DNA from 2 places in the Arthrobacter sp. P1_C12_2 genome. Region 1 is predicted to be linked to the other one. Evidence: riboswitches for the same ligand, from Rfam matches in the RefSeq annotation. Region 1 holds a riboswitch; the other holds the start of a gene.
What was found. A riboswitch is a leader RNA that binds a small molecule or an ion and turns the genes downstream of it on or off. The one in region 1 is predicted to bind glycine.
Positions count from the first base shown of each region.

Region 2: it holds a riboswitch for glycine, as region 1 does, so the genes downstream of both, gcvP (aminomethyl-transferring glycine dehydrogenase) here and gcvP (aminomethyl-transferring glycine dehydrogenase) in region 1, are expected to answer to the same signal.

Region 1 covers NZ_JBFUAF010000001.1:284,064-292,995, forward strand. The annotation lists gene glyA (serine hydroxymethyltransferase) at 1-629, opposite strand, end outside; gene gcvH (glycine cleavage system protein GcvH) at 626-1,009, opposite strand; gene gcvT (glycine cleavage system aminomethyltransferase GcvT) at 1,067-2,203, opposite strand; gene gcvP (aminomethyl-transferring glycine dehydrogenase) at 2,214-5,078, opposite strand; glycine riboswitch at 5,131-5,239, opposite strand; glycine riboswitch at 5,241-5,338, opposite strand; gene AC1DZQ_RS01390 (hypothetical protein) at 5,483-5,692, opposite strand; gene AC1DZQ_RS01395 (hypothetical protein) at 6,162-6,542, opposite strand; gene AC1DZQ_RS01400 (hypothetical protein) at 7,117-7,956, shown strand; gene AC1DZQ_RS01405 (hypothetical protein) at 8,067-8,372, opposite strand; partial or broken gene AC1DZQ_RS01410 (short-chain dehydrogenase) at 8,560-8,736, opposite strand; gene AC1DZQ_RS01415 (type I restriction endonuclease) at 8,814-8,932, shown strand, end outside.
Region 2 covers NZ_JBFUAF010000041.1:3,350-7,984, reverse strand. The annotation lists gene AC1DZQ_RS22355 (MFS transporter) at 34-1,608, opposite strand; gene AC1DZQ_RS22350 (TetR/AcrR family transcriptional regulator) at 1,676-2,215, shown strand; glycine riboswitch at 2,326-2,424, shown strand; glycine riboswitch at 2,426-2,541, shown strand; gene gcvP (aminomethyl-transferring glycine dehydrogenase) at 2,581-4,635, shown strand, end outside.

The sequences.
Region 1 (8,932 bases):
CCCACCGAGTCCGCGATCCGGCGGAACTCAGCGAAGTCGAGCTGGCGGGCGTACGCGGACCAGCCGGCAACGATCAGCGCCGGCTTGTGCTCCAGGGCCAGGGCCTCGACCTCGGCCATGTCGATCCGGTGGTCCTCTTCACGGACCTGGTACGGAATCACGTTGTAGAGCCGGCCGGAGAAGTTGATCCGCATGCCATGGGTCAGGTGCCCGCCGTGCGCCAGGTTCAGGCCCATGATGGTGTCGCCCGGACGGATCAGGGCATGCATCACGGAGGCGTTGGCCTGCGCACCGGAGTGCGGCTGCACGTTCGCGTAGTCCGCGCCGAACAAAGCCTTGACCCGGTCGATCGCGAGCTGTTCGATCACGTCAACGTGCTCGCAGCCGCCGTAGTAGCGCCTGCCCGGGTAGCCCTCGGCGTACTTGTTGGTCAGCACGGAGCCCTGCGCCTGCATCACTGCCCTGGCGGTGTGGTTCTCCGAGGCGATCATCTCCAGGCCGTCGCGCTGGCGGGACAGCTCGGCGTCGATCTTCGCCGCGATCTCCGGATCCAGCGCGGACAGGTCCGCGTCCAGGCTCGCGGAAACGACCTGCTCAAACGCGACGGTACCCGTCGCTGCGGGGCTCACAGCTCGCCACCGTTCTTGGACGCGTACTCCTGGGCCGACATCAGTGGGCCTTCTTCGGTCACGGCGACCTTGAACAGCCAGCCGGCACCGTACGGATCGCTGTTGATCAGCGCCGGATCGGAAACGACGGCGTCATTGATCTCCACCACCTCGCCGGTGACCGGCGCGTAAAGGTCCGAGACAGACTTGGTCGACTCCACCTCGCCGCAGGTCTCCCCCGCGGTCACCGTCGACCCAACTTCCGGCAGGTCCACGTAAACGATGTCGCCCAGGGCATCGGCAGCCACGGCCGAAATCCCAATTCCTGCAGGGCCCGATCCGTCGGCAGCAACCCACTCGTGTTCAGCGGAGTACTTCAGTTCGGCTACAACTTTGCTCATTTATCTCAATCCTTAAGTTCGTATGTGGTTTCGGCAGGCTCAGCCGGCGGCGGCCGGCTACTTTTGGCGCTTGTAGAACGGCAGTGCGACAACTTCGAAAGGCTCCGCCTTGCCGCGGAGGTCAATGTCCAGGGCTGTGCCGGGCTCGGTGAATTCGATGTCGACGTAGGCCATCGCGACCGGGTAGCCGAGGGTGGGGCTGGGCTGTCCGGAGGTCACTTCGCCGACGACGTTGCCGTCCTTGAGGACCGGGTAGTGGCTGCGGCCGGCACGGCGGCCCAGGCCCTTGAGGCCCACGAGTTTGCGGCCGGCCGTGGAGCCGGCGCCGGCTGCCTTGAGCTCGCTCAGGGCGGCCTTGCCGACGAAGTCCGACTCCTTGGCGAGCGAAACGACCGGGCCCAGGCCTGCCGCGTACGGGTTGCCTTCGCGGGAGAGTTCGTTGCCATAGAGCGGCATGCCGGCTTCCAAACGCAGCGAGTCACGGCAGGCCAGGCCGGCGGGGATGAGCCCGCGGCTGGCACCGGTTTCCAGCAGTGCTTCCCAGAGGCCGGCGGCGTCCCCGTTGGGAATGTAAATTTCGAAGCCGTCCTCGCCGGTGTAACCGGTGCGGGCGAGGAGCAGATCTTGTCCGTTGATCTGAACCTCAACCGCAGCGTAGTACTTCAGCTCGGTGACCAGGACATGCTGCCCGGCCGGGACCAGCGTCAGCAGGATGGCTTCGGCGTTCGGGCCCTGGACGGCGATCAGCGAGATCTCGGCGGAAACGTCCTCCACCGTCACGTCGAACCCGCCTTCTTGGGCAGAACCAGCCCTTTCGGCCAGTGCCGCGGCCACGACCTTGGCGTTGCCTGCGTTGGGGACCACCAGGTACTTGTCCTCGCCGCGGCGGTAAGAGATGAGGTCATCGATGATGCCGCCGTCTTCCTGGCAGATCAGCGAGTACTTCGCCTTGCCGACGGAGACCGCCGACAGCTTCCCGGCCAGGGCATAGTCGAGGAACGCCGCGGCGTCCGGGCCGCTGACCCAGACTTCGCCCATGTGGGAGAGGTCGAACAGGCCCGCGGCGTTGCGCACAGCGTGGTGCTCGGCCAGTTCCGATTCGTACTTGAGGGGCATCTGCCAACCGCCGAAGTCCGTGAAGGAGGCGCCGGCCTTTTTGTGCTGCTCGTAGAGAGCGGTGTAGTTCTCACTCATCAGAAAATCCTTAGTTCTCGAATTCGGAAAGCGGAGGGCAGGAGCAGACCAGGTTGCGGTCTCCGGCGGCGCCGTCGATGCGTCCGACCGGCGGGAAGTACTTGTCCTGCCTGAGTGTGTGGACGGGGAATGCGGCCTGCTCACGCGGGTACTCGCGGGTCCAGTCGGTGCTGACGACGGCGGCTGCCGTGTGGGGTGCGTTGCGCAGCGGGGAGTTCTCCACCGTGAAATCGCCGTTGGCGACCTGGTCGATCTCCTGGCGGATGGTGATCATCGCCTCGATGAAACGGTCGATCTCCGCAAGGTCCTCGGACTCGGTGGGCTCCACCATCAGGGTGCCGGCCACGGGGAAGGACAGCGTGGGGGCGTGGAAGCCGAAGTCGATGAGGCGCTTGGCCACGTCCTCGGCGGTGACGCCGGTCCTGGCGGTGAGTTCCCGCAAATCCAGGATGCACTCGTGGGCCACCAGGCCGCTCTCCCCCGTGTAGAGCACCGGGAAGTGCTCATCCAGCCGGGATGCGATGTAGTTCGCCGCGAGCAGCGCGGACTTGGTGGCCTCGGTGAGGCCCTGGCCGCCCATCAGCTTCACGTACGCCCAGGAGATCGGCAGGACACCGGCGGATCCGTAACGTGAAGCGGAGATCGCAGCACCAGTTCCTGGTTCGATAGCGCCGGCGTCGTGCGCCTTGTTCGCGTCCCCTGGCATGAACGGCGCCAGGTGCGCTTTTGCGGCAACCGGGCCAACGCCCGGTCCGCCGCCGCCGTGCGGGATGCAGAAGGTCTTGTGCAGGTTCAGGTGCGAAACGTCGCCGCCAAACTTGCCCGGCTGGGCCAGCCCGACGAGGGCGTTGAGGTTGGCGCCGTCGACGTAGACCTGGCCGCCGGCCGCATGCACGGAATCGCACACCTCGCGGACGTCGGCGTCGTACACCCCGTGGGTGGACGGGTAGGTGATCATGATCGCCGAGAGGACGTCCTTGTGCAGCTCGATCTTCGCCTGAAGATCGGCGTGGTCGATCGTGCCGTCCGAAGCCGTGGCCACCACAACCACCTTCATGCCGGCCAGCACAGCCGAGGCCGCGTTGGTGCCGTGGGCCGAAGCCGGGATGAGGCAGATGTTGCGCTGGGCGTCACCGCGGGAGAGGTGGTAGCCGCGGATGGCCAGCAGGCCGGCGAGTTCGCCCTGCGAGCCGGCGTTGGGCTGGATGGAGACCTGGTCGTAGCCCGTGATTTCGGCGAGGTCAGCTTCGAGGCCGCCGATGAGTTCCCGCCAGCCCTCGGTCTGGGAGTCCGGCGCGAACGGGTGGATGGACGCGAACTCCGGCCAGGAGATGGCTTCCATCTCGGCCGTGGCGTTCAGCTTCATGGTGCAGGAGCCCAGCGGGATCATGGTGCGGTCCAGGGCGAGGTCCCGGTCCGAGAGCTTGCGGATGTAGCGCAGCAGCTGGGTTTCGGAGCGGTGCGTGTTGAAGACCGGGTGCTGCAGGAAGTCGGAGGTGCGCAGCACCGTCTCGGGCAGCTCGAAGCCCTTGGCCTCCACCAGTGGACCGGCGCCAAAGGCGACGACGACCGCGGAGAGGACCTCCGGCGTCGTGGTTTCATCGACGGACACGCCAACTGTGTCCGCGTCGATGAGCCGCAGGTTGATGCCCCGGGCCTCGGCGGCGGCGATGACCTTGGCGGCCTTGCCGGGCACACGGACCGTGAGGGTGTCGAAGAAGGAGTCGCTCGCCAGTTCGCGGCCGACGATCTTCAGCGTGGCGGCGAGGGCGCGGGTGTTGTTGTGGACGGTCTCGGCGATGGCCTTCAGTCCGTCAGGGCCGTGGTAGACGGCGTAGAAGGAGGACACGATGGCCAGCAATGCCTGCGCGGTGCAGATGTTGGACGTGGCCTTCTCGCGCCGGATGTGCTGTTCGCGGGTCTGCAGGGCCAGCCTGTAGGCCGGGACGCCGGCGTTGTCCTTGGAGACGCCGACGATGCGGCCGGGGAGCGTGCGTTCCATGCCCTCGCGCACCGCCATGTAGGCCGCGTGTGGGCCGCCGAAGAACAGCGGCACGCCCAGGCGCTGGGTGGAGCCGACGGCGATATCCGCACCCTGCTCGCCCGGAGGGGTGATCAGGGTGAGGGCAAGCAGGTCGGCGGCGACGGTGACCAGTGCGCCGCGTTCCTTGGCCTCGGCGATCACGCCGGACTGGTCCCACACCCGGCCGGAGACGCCCGGCTGCTGCAGGACGAGACCGTTGATGTCGCCGTCGGGCAGACCGGCGGAGAGGTCGGCGACCTGCACCTCGAAGCCCAGCGCTGCGGCACGGCCCTTGACGATCGCGATGGTCTGCGGGAGGCAGTCGGCGTCGAGGACGGTCTTGGCCCCGGCAGCGGACTTGTTTTTGTTGGCGCGGCGCATGAGAAGCACCGCCTCGGCGACGGCGGTGGCCTCGTCGAGCAGCGAGGCGTTGGCGACCGGGAGCGCGGTGAGGTCCTGGACCATGGTCTGGAAGTTCAGCAGCGCCTCGAGCCGGCCCTGGGAGATTTCCGGCTGGTAGGGCGTGTAGGCGGTGTACCAGGCCGGGGCTTCGAGGATGTTGCGGCGGATCACCGGCGGGGTGACGGTGTCGTAGTAGCCCTGGCCGATCATCTGCACGGCGGTCTTGTTCTTGGAGGCGAGCTTGCGCAGTTCGGCCAGCACCTGGACTTCGCTGAGGGCGCTGTCCAGGGTGAGGGGCTTTTCCTGGCGGATGGAATCGGGGACCGCGTTGTCAACGAGGCCGTCAACGCTGTCGTAGCCGACAGCCTTGAGCATGGTGTCGATGTCGGTCTGGCGGCGGGCGCCGATGTGGCGGTCTGCGAAGGTGGACGGGGACGATTGAACCGTCATGAGAGGAACTCCATAATTCAGGTGGCATCAAAACGCCACGATGATTCGGGTTCCTCCCCGCTCTGTATTGGACCTGAGAGTTTCCGTTTTGCCCTGCTGTTCAGCAGCGCGCCACTTGCACCGTCGGTGAGCCCGGTTGCCCGGACTGCTTTCCAGAGTTGCCTTGCCGCGGCGGTACGTGGGCCTGAGAGATTCCTGGGGAGGATTTGCTCCTACGGCGCCTGCTGAACGTACCGGCAGGACTCTCCCGCCGCAGATCATAAGCTGTGCCACTGGTCGGTGACACAGCTCACAATTTATCTGGTTGCCGGGCAGGATGCAAAATTTATTTCAATTGAGTCGCTGTTCCCGCGGACGACGGCGGGACTCCCCGCCGTCGTCCGCTGGCGTTTAGTGCCGCTCCCCTACAGTGCGGACCAGCCGCCGTCGGAGGCGAGGATGGCGCCGTTGACGTTGGTTCCGTCGTCGCTGAGCAGGAAGGTGATGGAGGCGGCGAGCTGCGCCGCGGCGGGCGTGGGACGGTGGCCTGCATCAGCGGGCCGAGGCGTTCGGCCGCGCTGGGATCCCCTGGTGGTCACGATGTTGGTGAGGGTGGGGCCAGGCGCCGCAGTCATCGCCCTCAAGGCCGGGGCCCCGCACCACATGAACCAAGAACAGCTCGCCGCAACGGTCCACCGTTCAAAGCCAGACCCTAGGCCGCGTCCTGACCCGGCTGGAGGCTGGAGGCTTCGTCACGAGGAAACGCAACCCACATGGCCGCCGCCAGTTCCAGGTTGAGGTAACCGACCCTCAGAGCAGCCCGCAAGGCGGAAAGCGCCGCCGTTGCAGCAGACTTCGACGGATGGGAACTTCCTCGGGAACATCTCTCCCGTTTCGTGAATATCTTCCGAGATCCCCGACAAGCGCGAGGTCCGAGCCGTAGCTAATTCGACACACTGTCCGGGCGGACGCCCTTGCGGATCTGTGGCGGGCAGGACGCGGGGCCCGCCGTCGTCCGGTGTGAGGACAACAACGAGCGGGACGGCGGGAAATCGTCCCGCCCTCCCGTTGATTCCTGCTCCCGAGACTCTCAGAAGTGTCCGGTCACCAGGTGCCCGAGCCGTGGTGGCGCTTGTTGTGGTCATGCCGGTGACCGTTATGGTCCCAGAACCCATCCTTGTCGTGACGGCAGCCGTCCCGTCCCGTCCATGAGCCGTTGTGGTCGTTGTCGTCACGCCAATTCCCGTTGTCGTCGCGCCAGCCCCACCCGTCAGAGTGGTCGTGCCAGCGGCTATCGCCGTCCCACCAGCCACGTCCGGCATCGTGCCGGTTGTTGTCCCGCATCTGATGCCGGTGCTCGAACGAAGATTGGTTCCAGGAAACGGTGGAGGTTGTAACGGCAGCACTGGCAGGCACGGCGCTGGCGCCCAGGCCCAACGCGGCCGTCGCAGCAGTTGTTCCGATGATGCGCATAGCCTTGTTCATGAACTTGGTCCTTCGAAGGGGTCGACGTTTCCGCTTCTCCCACCGATGCACTCCAGAAATGGCGTCGGCAGGATCCGCATCCCTGGACGCGATCCTGGGCAGGGAACCGGGACGTCGGCTTGATAGTCAGTGGAATTGTCCGCCCGGGATCGAGACCGGCGGTCATCGGTCCGCGTCTACAGGACCGATGTCATTTCCGGGATAATTGCCCGGGGCACCTTTCCAGTCAACGCCCGCTGTTGCCTCACGTCAATAGGTTGTGTTGAGGATCGCCTATGCACGCGGCAAAGGGCCGCGCAACCTCCGGCCCCGGCACTGGGCCTTCACGACAACGATCGATGCGGGCTGCGGCGCGGGCCAGCAGGAGTTGTTCCTCGAATTCTTCAGCCTCGGTCCCGACGTCCCTAGATCATCGACACTTCTCGACCTCCACCGGTCGCCTCGATGGCATGAACCTTGACCCTCCTCTTGTCCGTGAGAAGCGTCTCAAATTATTACGGCGGCAGCCGGGAGCCAGCCGCGGGCAGGTAAAGTTATCTGTTCGTAACATTACCTGACTGAAATGTGTTTGAAGATGCCTGCAGACTCCGCTAATGAAGACAAGCCGAAACAGCTCCTCGGGCTAAGTGGCACCCAGACTATTGGCTCGGCGCTGGCCGCGGTGACCTCTGCCTTGGTGGGGTCCTTCCTAGGCGTTGCCGGGACGCTTATCGGCGCCGCACTCGGCTCTATCGTTGCCACGGTGGGCGCCGCTCTCTATGCGCGGACACTCAGTTCGGCAGCCACCGTGGCATTGACGAAAATCCCAAAGCGACGCAGGGGCGGACTGCCCGCTGACGACGGCGACATGCTGGCCGCCAGCGCTCCGCCCGAGAGCGACGAACCTCGAGCCAAACGGCTGAAGAGGCAGTTCACCCCCAAGACCTGGATCAAGGTCGGGGTGGTCAGTGCTGCCGCATTCGTTATCGCCATGGTCGGTGTCACTGCACTCGAATTCGGAACAAATAAGCCCATCTCCAGCCTTGTCTCGTCGAACTCGAGCATCGACGGCGGTGCGACCGGGCCCACGACGACGCTGGGCACAGCATTGAGCGGCAATCCGACTGTCCCGGACGGGACGGACGCATCGACTAAGGACGTGAATGAAGGACCTGGGCAAGTCGCGCAAGTGCCTGGGCAAGTCGAGCAAGGCGCCAACAAAAAAGATGGCCTGACCACGGACGGTAGCCCCAGTGGCGCGGACAGCGGCTCGGCCGGAACCGAAGTGCCGGGAGCCGGCGCACCAAGCGATACCACGCCGGCGGACGTTGCCCCCGAAACCGGCCAGAGCCCGGACCCCGCCCCCGCAACCGAACAGACCCTGCAGCCCGAGGTGTCCTCGGATTCAGGATCGGCCGAGCAGCCCGCACCGTGATGGCGATGATAGGGACTAAGGACCGATAGGAATCTGTTAGGGATGGCGGGGCCGGGCGGTGGTGTTGTGGCGGCTGGCTCATCCGACGAGGACCACCGTATTCTCAGCGGTCAGCCGGCACCTTGGCCCTCGCGGGCCACCTCTTCCAGAATCCTGGCTGTCGGCGCTGCCGTCATCAGCTGCCCTATCACGTCGGGTTTGTCCCACACCTGGCTGCGCAACTTTTCCAGAAAGCCGGTCGCGGCATCCTTGGTGTCGAAGTCAAGGAGCACTGCCACGCTGTTCTGGTCCTCGGTATCCCGGAACAAGCGGACAGACCGGGCGCCCGAGGCGGCGCGGCCTGCGGGATCCGTGTCGAACACTTTCTTGAAAGCCTCGTATTCCCGGACCGGATAGCTAATCTGCAGGGTGAACATCGTCGTTCCTTTCCCTCGGGCTGTGGCAGGGACCACCTTAGGCCGTCCAGCGTCTTTCCGGTAGGGCCCGAGGGCGGACTTGAACCGGCGCTGCGCTGCCCTCCTGAACGACCAGGCGAACGAGCTTCACGAGCGGACGACGGCGGGACTCCCCGCCGTCGTCCGCTTGCGCCTGGGTGCACCTCCCCTACAGCGCGGACCAGCCGCTGTCGGAGGCGAGGATGGCGCCGTTGATGTTGGTGCCGTCGTCGCTGAGCAGGAACGTGATGGAGGCGGCGAGCTGCGCCGCGGTGGCGGGTGTCGGGACGGTGGCCTGCATCAGCGGGCCGAGGCGTTCGGCCGCGAGCTGGGATCCCCAATTGGACCCTCTAACGCAACTTTCATCAACTTGGCACAGGGCTGCGCTACGGTTGGCAGCACTATCAATTCGTAGGGGGACAAATGGATTTTGCAGAAAAACTTTCGGCTTTGGCAGCAAAGGTGCGCCAGCAGCGAGGTGTGATCCAGACGGAAGAGGCAACGAAGAATGCCTTTGTCATGCCTTTCATTTCCACAATCCT
Region 2 (4,635 bases), on a different contig from region 1:
ACCTCTTGACGCTGACGACGGCGGCCGTGCCCGCTATTTGGCCTTGGGCACCGACCTTAGGACGACGGCGGCGAGGACGCAGGCCCCGGACATCAGGACCAACGCAATTGACGCCGTGACGTGCACGCCAGAGTCGAAGGCGGAGCGTGCGGCCGCTGTCACTGCCTCCGCCAGGGGAGCCGGCAGCATCCGGGCCAGATCCACCGCGCCTGCGAGGGTTTCACCGGCTTGGCGGGTGGCGGCGGCCGGGGCGAGCTCGGACACGCCCGCGGGGAGCCGGAGATTGCCCTGGTAGGAGGCCGTCAGGATCGAGCCCAGGATCGCGGTGCCCAGCAGGGACCCCACTTCATAGCCGGTCTCCGAGATGGCGGCGGCGGCCCCCGACTTGTTGGCGGGCGCAGCGCCCAGGATCAGGTCATTCGAGATCGTTTCCGCGGCACCCACTCCGAGGCAGAGAACCATCAGCGCGGCCAGGAGCAGTGACGGGCCATGGCTGTGGTCGCCGAACGCCACCAGGAAATAGCCCGCCGCGCTCAGCAGCAGACCGCCGGCCACCACAAAACCAGGGCGCACCTTGCGCACCAGCGGGACCACGAGCAGCCCCGCGACGACTGTGGCGATGAGGGCCGGGACCATGGCGACGCCGGAGGCCGAAGGGGACTGGCCCTCCAGCAGCTGCAGATGCTGGGCCAGGAAGAGGATGAAGCCATTGAAGGAGAACAGCGCCAGGACGTTGGCAATGATGGCCGTACTGAAGATTCGGTTGCCAAAGAGGCTGACATCGAGCATCGGCGCGGTGCCCTCCCCGCGGGCAAGTGCGCGCTGCCGCCGGATGAACACATAACCCATGAGCAGGCCGGCACCGATGCTCGCGAAGGCCTCCGGGGCAGGCCCGTGGGTGGCGAGGGTCTTGATCCCGTAGACCACGGGCACCATGACCAGCAGGGACAAGACCATGCTCGGCACGTCCACGCGGCCCGGCTTCGGGTCGCGGGATTCCGGGATCAGTGCAGGGCCGAGCAGCAGCAGGGGCAGGATGATCGGCACCGCGATCAGGAGGACGGCGCCCCACCAGAAATGTTCCACCAGCCAGCCGCCGGCAATCGGGCCCAGGGCGGCGCCGCCGGAGAAGCCAGCGGCCCAGATCGCCACCGCGAGCCTGCGCCGGTTGGGCTGCGGAAAAATGTTCCGGATCAGCGACAGCGTGGACGGCATGAGCATGGCGCCGAACAGGCCAAGCCCGGCGCGGCCGGCGATCAGCCATTCGGCGCTCGGCGCGAACGCCGTCACGGCCGAAACCGCGGCAAAGCCCGCGCTGCCGACGAAGAGCAGCCGGCGCCGGCCGATCCTGTCGCCCAGGCTGCCCATCGCGACCAGGAGTCCGGCCAGGACCAGGGGATAGGCATCGACGATCCAGAGCAGTTCGACGCCGGAGGCGGCCAGGCTGCTGGCGATGGCCGGCAGGGCGAACGTCAGGGCCGTGTTGTCCACGGCCACGAGCAGGACGGGGAACATCAGCAGGGCAAGCGCCACCCAGTCACGCCACGGTGCCCGGGGGTCGGTGGCTGCCGTAGTGCTGGTGGCTGCGGTGATCGATGGAATGCTCATCAACGTAACTATACCGTCTGGACGGTACAGTTAAGAAATGCGCGACAGGACAGGCATGATGGGAGGCATGCCCAGGAAACCCGTCGCCCGCGAGGCCGTCCTCGATGCCTTCGAATCTCTGCTCATCGAAGTCGGTGAACGCGCTGCCACACTGGACGCCGTCGCGCGCCGGGCCGGCGTTTCCAAGGGCGGCCTGCTCTACCACTTCCCGACCAAGGAGGCGATGATCGCGGTCCTGCTCGAACGGCTGGACCGGCATCTGGCTGCGGATGTTGCTGCCATGGGGGAGGCCCCCGAAGGGGCGGCCGCCTACTTCATCAAGTCCTCGGTGTGGGCGGATACCCCCATGGACCGGGTTTTCGTGGCGGCAACGCGGCTCGCCGAGGTGGCGCACGGGGAGACCCTCCGCCGCTTCGCCGCCGCCCAGGCGAGCTGGCTGGAACTGTTGGCGGCCGACGTCGGACCCGCCATGGCGAAGGCCGTCCTGTACATGGGGGACGGACTGTATTTCAACGCCATGCTGGCCCGGGGGCCCGGCGGGCCGCTGCCGGAGGTTGAGGCGGATGTCCGGAGCCTCCTGGCCGCCGTCGAGCGCCTGCGCGGCTGACGCCCGCCGCCCGTAACCTGGGTCCACCGCCGGGAGGGAGTTTGCGGACGCGCGCCCGGCGTAGGACAATAAGAGCTGTGACTGTTGTCACCCCCAATTGAATACGCCTTTGATCTGCGGCGGGAGAGCCCTGCAAGTAGGTACAAGCAGGCGCCGTAGGAGCAAATCCTCCCCAGGAATCTCTCAGGCCCATGTACCGCCGCGGCAAGGCAACTCTGGAAAGTAGCAGGCGTGTCCCGGACGTGCCGTGCTCACCGACGGTGCAAGCGGAGTCCCTGAATCGCAGGCTGCGCGGAAACTCTCAGGTCCAATACAGAGCGGGGAGGAACCCAAATCAATGTGGCGTACCCTGCGCCGCCTGAGTTATGGAGTTCCTTGTGACTGTTACCCCAGCCTCCACGTCCTTCGTTGACCGGCACATTGGCGCCCGCCGCCAGGCCGACGTCGACGCCATGCTGAAGGCTGTCGGCTACGACACCGTCGACGCCCTGGTGGACACCGCCGTTCCGAAGGACATCCGTCAGGACGCCGACCTTGCGCTCGCCGCGGCCCTCAGCGAAGTGGAAGTCCTCGCCGAGCTACGCAAGCTGGCCTCGAAGAACAAGACCGCCGTGCAGATGATCGGCCAGGGCTACTACGACACGCTCACCCCGCCGGTGATCCGCCGCAACATCCTCGAAGCCCCGGCCTGGTACACCGCGTACACGCCCTACCAGCCGGAGATCTCCCAGGGCCGGCTCGAGGCGCTGCTGAACTTCCAGACCATGGTCCAGGACCTGGTCGGCCTGCCGATCGCCAACGCCTCGCTGCTGGACGAAGCCACTGCCGTCGCCGAGGCCGTTCTGATGATGCGCCGCGCCAACAAGAACAAGACGGCCCACGACGGCAAGACCGTCCTCGACGCCGACTGCCTCCCGCAGACCATCGCGATCGTCAAAGGCCGCGCCGAAGCCCTCGGCTTCGAGGTCGAGGTCGCCGACCTCTCCAAGGGCCTGCCCGAGGGCGTCATCAACGGCATCGTCCTGCAGCAGCCGGGCGTTTCCGGCCGCGTGTTCGACCACACCGCCGTGATCGCCGACGCCAAGGAACGCGGCGCCCTCGTCACCGTCGCCGCCGACCTCCTCTCCCTGACGCTCATCACGTCCCCGGGCGAGCAGGGTGCTGACATCGCCGTCGGCTCCGCCCAGCGCTTCGGCGTGCCGCTGTTCTTCGGCGGCCCGCACGCGGCCTACATGGCCGTGCAGAAGGGCCTTGAGCGCTCCATGCCCGGCCGCCTCGTGGGTGTCTCCAAGGACAACGCCGGCGTCCCGGCCTACCGCCTGGCCCTGCAGACCCGCGAGCAGCACATCCGCCGTGAGAAGGCCACCTCCAACATCTGCACCGCCCAGGCCCTGCTGGCCATCGTGGCTTCCTTCTACGCCGTCTACCACGGCCCCGACGGGCTGAAGGCAATCGCCCAGTCGGTCCACGTCCACGCCAAGACCATCGCAGCTTCCCTGAAGGCCGCAGGTTTGGACGTGCTGCACACCTCCTTCTTCGACACCATCACCGTCTCCGTGCCGGGCCGGGCAGCCGAGATCATCGCGGCCGCCGACGCCAAGGGCGTCAACCTGCGCGCCATCGACGGCGACACCGTCGGCATCTCCGCCGATGAGGCCACGACAGTGGACATCGTCGCCGACGTCATCGCCGCTTTCGGCGCGTCGGTGACCGACACGGCTGAAGGGTTCGGCCTGGACCCCGCCGTCGAGCGCACCTCCGACTACCTGCAGCACCCGGTGTTCAACACGCACCGTTCCGAGACCCAGCTGCTGCGCTACATCCGCCGCCTCTCAGACCGTGACCTGGCCCTGGACCGGACCATGATCCCGCTGGGTTCGTGCACCATGAAGCTGAACGCCACGGCCGAGATGGAAGCCATCTCCTGGCCGGAGTTCGCCTCCATCCACCCGTTCGCCCCGGAATCACAGACCGCCGGCTGGCGCGAACTGATCGAGGACCTCGAGGCCCAGCTGACCGAGATCACCGGCTACGACCAGGTCTCGATCCAGCCGAACGCCGGTTCCCAGGGCGAGCTCGCGGGCCTGCTGGCGATCCGCGGCTACCACCTCTCCCGCGGTGACGCCCAGCGCACCGTCTGCCTGATCCCGGCCTCCGCGCACGGCACGAACGCGGCCTCCGCGGTGCTGGCCGGCATGAAGGTCGTGGTGGTGGCCACGGCTTCGGACGGCACGATCGACCACGCGGACCTGACCGCCAAGATCGAGGCGAACAAGGACGCGCTGTCCTGCATCATGATCACCTACCCGTCCACCCACGGGGTGTATGACGCCGACGTCCGCGAGGTCTGCGACGCGATCCACGCCGCCGGGGGCCAGGTCTACATCGACGGCGCCAACCTGAACGCGCTCGTGGGTCTG